Regions from separate parts of the Actinoplanes ianthinogenes genome, predicted to be linked through region 2. Evidence: riboswitches for the same ligand, from Rfam matches in the RefSeq annotation. Region 2 holds a riboswitch; the other holds the start of a gene.

Region 1 (3,200 bases), 4.2 Mb from region 2:
GGGGAGTTGCTGGGTGACGGGGTGGGTGCCGTCGAGTTGCCAGGTGGCGCCGTAGTGGAAGCCGGCGACGGCGAGGGCGCAGAGCAGGCGGAGGCCGTCCATGGCGAGAAGGCGGGGTTGGTGGGGACGGTCTGTTGCGGTTTGCGCCATATCCGCCAGGTTAGGGCGGTCAGGGGGCGGAGGTCGGCGGAATGGGGGTTTCGTAGAGGGCGAGGATTTGGTCGGCGACGCAGGCGGGGCGGCGTTCGCCGTCGATTTCGGCGGTGGTGCGCAGGATGAGGCGGGCGCCGGCGGTGAGGCGGCGGGCTTCGAGGAGGCGGACTTTGCCGCGGAGGCGGGCGCCGCAGCGGACCGGGGTGTGGAAGCGGACGCGGTCGAAGCCGCCGTTGACGACGAAGGTGACGTTGTCGACGTCGACGACCTCGGTCAGGAAGGTCATGCAGAGGGAGAGGGTGAGGGCGCCGTGGGCGATGGTGGTGCCGAACGGGCCGTCTTTGCGGGCGCGTTCGGGGTCGGTGTGGATCCATTGGTGGTCGCCGGTGACGGTGGCGAAGGCGTCGATGCGGTCCTGGTCGATCAGGAGCCAGTCGCTGGTGCCCAGCTCGTCGTGGCCGAGCAGGTCGTCGAGGCTGGTAAACCGGGGCATCGCCTCACCCTAGTGGCAGTAGACGCCACATGGGTCGGGCCCATGTGGCGTCTGGTGTGGTGCTGCGTGCCGGTCAGGCGTCGGCGGTGGCCGCTTTGTCGGCGGCGACGTCCGGGGTGGGGTTGCTGGTGGCCAGTCGGTTGAGCAGGCCGGCGAAGGCGATGCCGAGGACGGTCCAGAGGATGGTCTGGGTGCCGAGTGAGGCGATCCGGAACTTCCAGAGGAGCACGGCCGGGAAGGTGTCGGGCACCTCGTTGATGGTGGGTAGTAGCAGGTAGGCGATGGTGACCACGACGGCGAACCCGAGCAGGCCGGCGGTGGCGCGGCGCCACTCGTGGGTCTGGGTGCGGGCGGCGAGGATGCCGGCCCAGATGGCGACCAGGCCGAGCACGAGCACGGCGAGGTAGCTCCAGGTTCGCTGGTTGATGGTGGCGGGGTCGCCGACGGCGGGTGGGTTGGGTGGGTATTTGAGCCAGGGGACCAGGACGATGCCGGTGAGGGCGGCGGCGGCCAGGCCGAGGGCGGCGCGGGTGTCGCTGCTGGTGTGCAGGCGGCGCCGGAGCAGGGCGTAGGCGGTGGCGAGGAAGCCGCCGAGGGCGGTGCCGTAGAGGCCGGTGGCCAGGAACAGGCCGACGTTTTTCTGGGTGTCGCGGCTGACGAGCTCTTCGCCGCCCTGTGCTTCGCCGTGGGCGAGGGCGTTCTGCTCCTCGATGGCGATGGCGGCGTCGATGCGGGGTTCGCCGGCCAGATAGGCGAAACCGCCGGCCAGCAGGCCGGCGATGAGTCCGGCGAGCAGTCCGGCGGTCAGCAGGCGCCCGAAGCTGAGCGTCAGTGGCACGGGACGCCCAGCAGGTGGCGGCCGTCGTGCATGAGCTCGTGCATGTACATGCCGCTGCGGGACAGGGCGCCTTGGTCGAAGGCGACCAGGTAGGCCAGGGCGAGCAGCAGGATGGTGACGCCGGCGGCGGTGAGCAGCAGGCGGGTGGAGATGGCGGGGATGGCGAGGGGCCGCACGGTCTGGGCCTTGGGCATGGCTGATCAACCTCCTACGGGATGACGCGTCCCGGTGGACAGGCTGCGGTCGCGTGAGCGTCCTGACTCATCGCGTCCCCGTGGCCGGGGGGCGATTCACAGTGGCGCGACCGCACCGGAGTTTCACCGGTTTCCCTCACGACGCCGCAGATGGCCTTCACAACCTAGCTGTCGTGGTGGTGGGGGCACAACCGGGATGGCGTGGCGCGGATAACATTCACGTTCGTCGTTGTGATGGGGGTCGGATGGTGTGGCGGCTGTGGACGCTGGTGGCGTGTGCGCCGCTGGTGCCGGTGGTGCACGGCCCCTATCCGGCGGTGCCGGTCGCGTCCGGGGCGGGTGTGCGGGTGGCGGTGGTCGATTCCGGGGTGGATCCGTCGAATGGGCAGGTGGCCGGCCGGGTCGCGGCGGGCCGGGGTGGCCGGGACTGTGTGGGGCACGGGACGGCGGTGGCGGCGTCGGTCCTGGCGGTGGCGCCGCGGGCGGTGATCGTGCCGGTGCGGGTCGGCGACGGTGATCCGGGTGATGCCGGTGGTGTGGCGCGGGTGGCGGAGGGGATCCGGTGGGCGGCCGGGCCGGGTCACGCCCAGGTGATCAACATCTCGTTGGTGGTGGCGGCCGACGACCGGCGGGTGCGTTCGGCGGTGGCCGAGGCGCTCGGCCGGGGCGTGGTGGTGGTCGCCGCGGTGGGCAATCAGCCGGGTGCGGGCCGCCGGTTCCCGGCCGGGTATCCGGGGGTGATCGGGGTGGGGGCGATCCTGTCGTCGGGGGAGCCGGCGCCGTTCTCGCCGGCCGGTCCGGATGTGGATCTGGTGGCGGTCGGTGATGGGGGGACGAGTTTTGCGGCGGGGTTCGTGTCGGGTGCGGCGGCCCTGGTGCGGGAGCGGTTCCCCGGGGCTTCGGCCGGCGAGGTGGCGCGGCGCCTGGCGGCGACCGCGGATGCGGGGCGGCGGCTGAATCCGTATCGGGCGGTGACCGCGGCGGGTTCCGGTCCGCTGGCAGCGCCGTCGCCTTTTCGGTACGCGCACAGCAATGTCACGCCCCGCCGCCGCGCGTACTGGCCGGTCGTGGCGGCGCTCGGTGCCGGCGCCGTGGCGGCGGTGATCGGTGCGGTGGTGGCGCGGGCGCGTCGCCGGCGGTGGCGTCCCGCCGCTCAGCTCTGACCGGTGAGTGCGGTGTAGCCGCGGCGTACCGCGACCAGCGAGGCGGCGGGCCCGAACGGTGAGCGGGCGGCGACGTCCTCGGGTGTGGCGCCGGTGGCGTGTCCTTGCCGGATCAGCGTGCCGAGTTCGGTGAGCTGGCGGTGCTGGGCGGTCACGAAGGCGTGGTCGACGGGGGCGCCGTGGCCGGGTACGACGAGGCCGTCCGGTGGGAGCAGGCGCAGCAGGGCGGCGACGGTGGCGGGCCACTCCAGGGGGTAGGCGTCGGTGCCGTAGGACGGTGGGGCGCCCTGTTCGACCAGGTCGCCGGCGAGCAGCAGGCGCGCGTCGGGCACGGTGAGGACCAGGTCGCCGGCGGTGTG
Region 2 (3,200 bases):
GGACACGACTACGGCGGCGGCGCAGGCTCCGGCAGCGACGGGCACCGGGATCTTGGCGCACCCGGTGGCACCGGCGATGATGCCGGCGGCGCTGCCACCCGCGCCGAGCGTGCCCTGGAGAGCCTTCGTAGCCGACCGCTTCCAGTAGAACGAGCAGGTCACGCCGCCGCAGAACTTGACCACGTCGGGGTCGGCCACGACCGGGTACAGGGCGCCCGCGGTGTCGATGTGCTGCGTGACCGTGCCACCGTCAACCTCGTACCAGGTGTGCAGCGACTTGCCGGTGCGATCCTTGGCCCATGGCGCCGCGACGGCGCCCAGCACGACGGCGCCGTCCGCCGTGACGATGTCCAGGCCACCGTCGCCGGCCGGCTCCAGCTTCGCGCCGGACGGCAGGTCGAAGTCGAAGTCGTACGCCTTCGGCGCCTTGGCGTCGTGGAGCGTCACCAGCGCGCGGACGTGGCCGTCGGCCAGCGCCTGAACGGCCGTCGAGGCGCTGCGGCCGGGACGCACCAGGGTGCCGTCCGCCGTCTGCACCGTGGCGCTCCCGGTGACCTTGGGAAGCGTCAGCGCGATGGTGTCAGCCGTACCGGTGCCGATGACGACCGGACTGTCCGCGTCCTTGCTGACGGACACCGCGGCGCCGGTGAAGGTATCGCCTGTCGAGGAGAGGCGGACCACCGGCGCGGACGGGTCGTTGCCGGCGGCGCGGACGACGGAAGCGGTCGCCTCCGGGGACTCGGTCCCGAGCGGTGCGGCCGACGCGGCGGTAGGCCCGGACAGCAGCGTGGCAGCAATGGCAGCGGTGCTGAGCAGGGCGACAGCAGGTTTGATGAGGTTCATGGTCCCGATCTCGGTATGACGAGGAGGCTTTTCTGGTGCCGCTTCTGGGCATGGCGATGCCCGGGTTCGAGCGTTGGAGATCCGAAGCGAGCAGCATCGTCACAGGCCAGATACCTAGTGGATGCGTTGCCGCATGCGGGCCCCCGTACCTCCCGATGCGACGCCAGGGACGTTAGCAACCCATTGCCCGCCGCCGATTCGGTGCTTTCGGACAGTCAGCACTGCTGAGGCAGCAATCGGCCGTACCGAAGAATTGGGTTTGATCGGCATGTTCCGCATGCCGGCGGTGATGGTTCGTGCCCGCCCGACCGTTTTGAACCGGGGGTCGGCGACGATCATTGTGATGTATGACAATTCGACGAAAGGGATCCGATGCATAATTTTTGGAAACTCAACTAATCGTCTCGGCGTGCTCGGGCGGCGGATGTGCGACACACCATGTGGCGTTGCGTGTCGCGGACCGTGCCCATATATAGTGTCCCTCGCAGCTGGTTCGCCCATCCCTAGTGGACGGTCGAGGCAACAGGGAACCCGGTGGGAAACCGGGACTGCCCCGCAGCGGTGAGTGGGAACGACCGCCGTCACACAAGCACTGGGTGCGAGCCTGGGAAGCGACGGCCAGTAGGCACGTGCGAAACGCCCACGAGTCCGAAGACCTGCCAGCGCGCCGCACACGACCGTGTGCGGCGGTCGAAGGCCGCGTGGGACGGCTGACGCCCTCGCGACCTCCGTGCGCCCGGAGGGGAGTGTCGGTGTCTTCCCGCGCGGCGACTCGCGAGGGATGAGGGCCATGACGCTCACACCGGAGAAAACCAGCGTGCCGGGACAGCGCCGGCAGGTCATGCAGGTGCGCAAGCGCAACGGCGAGCTGACGCCGGTCGACGTCAATCGGATCGTGGCGGCGGTGGAGCGCTGGATCACCGGGCTGGACGAGGTCGATCCGCTGCGGGTGGCGACCAAGACGATCAGCGGCCTCTACGACGGCGCCACCACCGAGGAGCTGGACAAACTCTCCATCCAGACGGCCGCCGAGCTGATCGGCGAGGAGCCGCAGTATTCGAAGCTGGCCGCCCGGCTGCTCATCGACCTGGTCGAGCAGGAGGTGCGCGAGCAGGGCGTCACGACGTTCAGCGAGTCCATCACGCTGGGCCACACTGAAGGCCTGATCGGCGACGACACTCTAGCCTTTGTAACGAAATTTCGGGACAAACTGGACGTGGCGATCGACGTGAGCGCGGACCTGCGCTTCGAGTATTTCGGCCTTCGCACCGTCGCCGACCGCTACCTGCTGCGCCACCCCACCAAGCGCGTCCCCATCGAGACCCCTCAGTACTGGCTGCTGAGAGTGGCCTGCGGGCTGTCGCAAACCCCCGACGAGGCGATCGGCTTCTACCGCCTCATGTCGAGCCTCGCCTATCTGCCCAGCTCACCCACCCTGTTCAACTCCGGCACCCGGCACACCCAGATGTCCTCGTGCTTCCTGGTCGACTCGCCCAAGGACGAGCTGGACTCGATCTACGAGCGGTACCACCAGGTCGCCAAGCTGTCGAAGTTCTCCGGCGGCATCGGCATCGCCTGGTCCCGGGTCCGCGGCCGGGGCGCGCTGATCCGCGGCACCAACGGCAAGTCCAACGGCATCGTCCCGTTCCTGAAGACCCTGGACGCCGGGGTCGCCGCGGTCAACCAGGGTGGCCGGCGCAAGGGCGCGGCCTGCGTCTACCTGGAGCCCTGGCACCCCGACGTCGAGGAGTTCCTGGAGCTGCGGGACAACACGGGCGAGGACTCACGGCGTACGCATAACTTGAATTTGGCGAACTGGATCCCGGACGAGTTCATGCGTCGGGTGGAGGCTGACGAACAGTGGTCGCTGATCGACCCGTCGGACGCCCCCGAGTTGCCCGACCTGTTCGGCGACGCATTCACCGAGGCCTATCGGAATGCGGAGAAGAAGGCGGTCCGGACCGTCAAGGCCCGCGATCTGTACGGCCGGATGATGCGCACCCTGGCGCAGACCGGCAACGGCTGGATGACCTTCAAGGACCGGTCGAACGCGCTGTCCAACCAGACCGGCGCGCCCGGCAACACGATCCACCTCTCCAACCTGTGCACCGAGATCCTCGAGGTGAACAGCGACGACGAGACGGCCGTCTGCAACCTCGGCTCGATCAACCTGGGCGCGCACACCACCGCCGGCGGCGTGGACTGGGAGCGGCTGCGGGCGACCGTGCGCACCGCGGTGGTCTTCCTGGACCGGGTGATCGACATCAACTACTACCCGTCCCAGCAGGCCGCCGCGTCGAACCCGCGCTGGCGTCCGGTCGGCCTCGGCCTGATGGGCCTCCAGGACGCGTTCTTCA

The links. Region 2 has a riboswitch for cobalamin ahead of Aiant_RS23555 (ribonucleoside-diphosphate reductase subunit alpha). Riboswitches for the same ligand answer to the same signal wherever they lie in the genome.
Region 1: linked by a shared signal. The riboswitch ahead of Aiant_RS42835 (CbtB domain-containing protein) and the one ahead of Aiant_RS23555 (ribonucleoside-diphosphate reductase subunit alpha) in region 2 are both predicted to bind cobalamin.

What each region holds. Positions count from the first base shown of each region.
Region 1 is NZ_AP023356.1:9,416,505-9,419,704, forward strand. It holds partial or broken gene Aiant_RS42820 (acyltransferase family protein) at 1-150, opposite strand, end outside; gene Aiant_RS42825 (MaoC family dehydratase) at 170-646, opposite strand; gene Aiant_RS42830 (CbtA family protein) at 720-1,484, opposite strand; gene Aiant_RS42835 (CbtB domain-containing protein) at 1,475-1,678, opposite strand; adenosylcobalamin (AdoCbl) riboswitch at 1,686-1,840, opposite strand; gene Aiant_RS42840 (S8 family serine peptidase) at 1,924-2,841, shown strand; gene Aiant_RS42845 (MBL fold metallo-hydrolase) at 2,832-3,200, opposite strand, start outside.
Region 2 is NZ_AP023356.1:5,224,567-5,227,766, forward strand. It holds gene Aiant_RS23550 (hypothetical protein) at 1-843, opposite strand, end outside; cobalamin riboswitch at 1,316-1,521, shown strand; gene Aiant_RS23555 (ribonucleoside-diphosphate reductase subunit alpha) at 1,634-3,200, shown strand, end outside.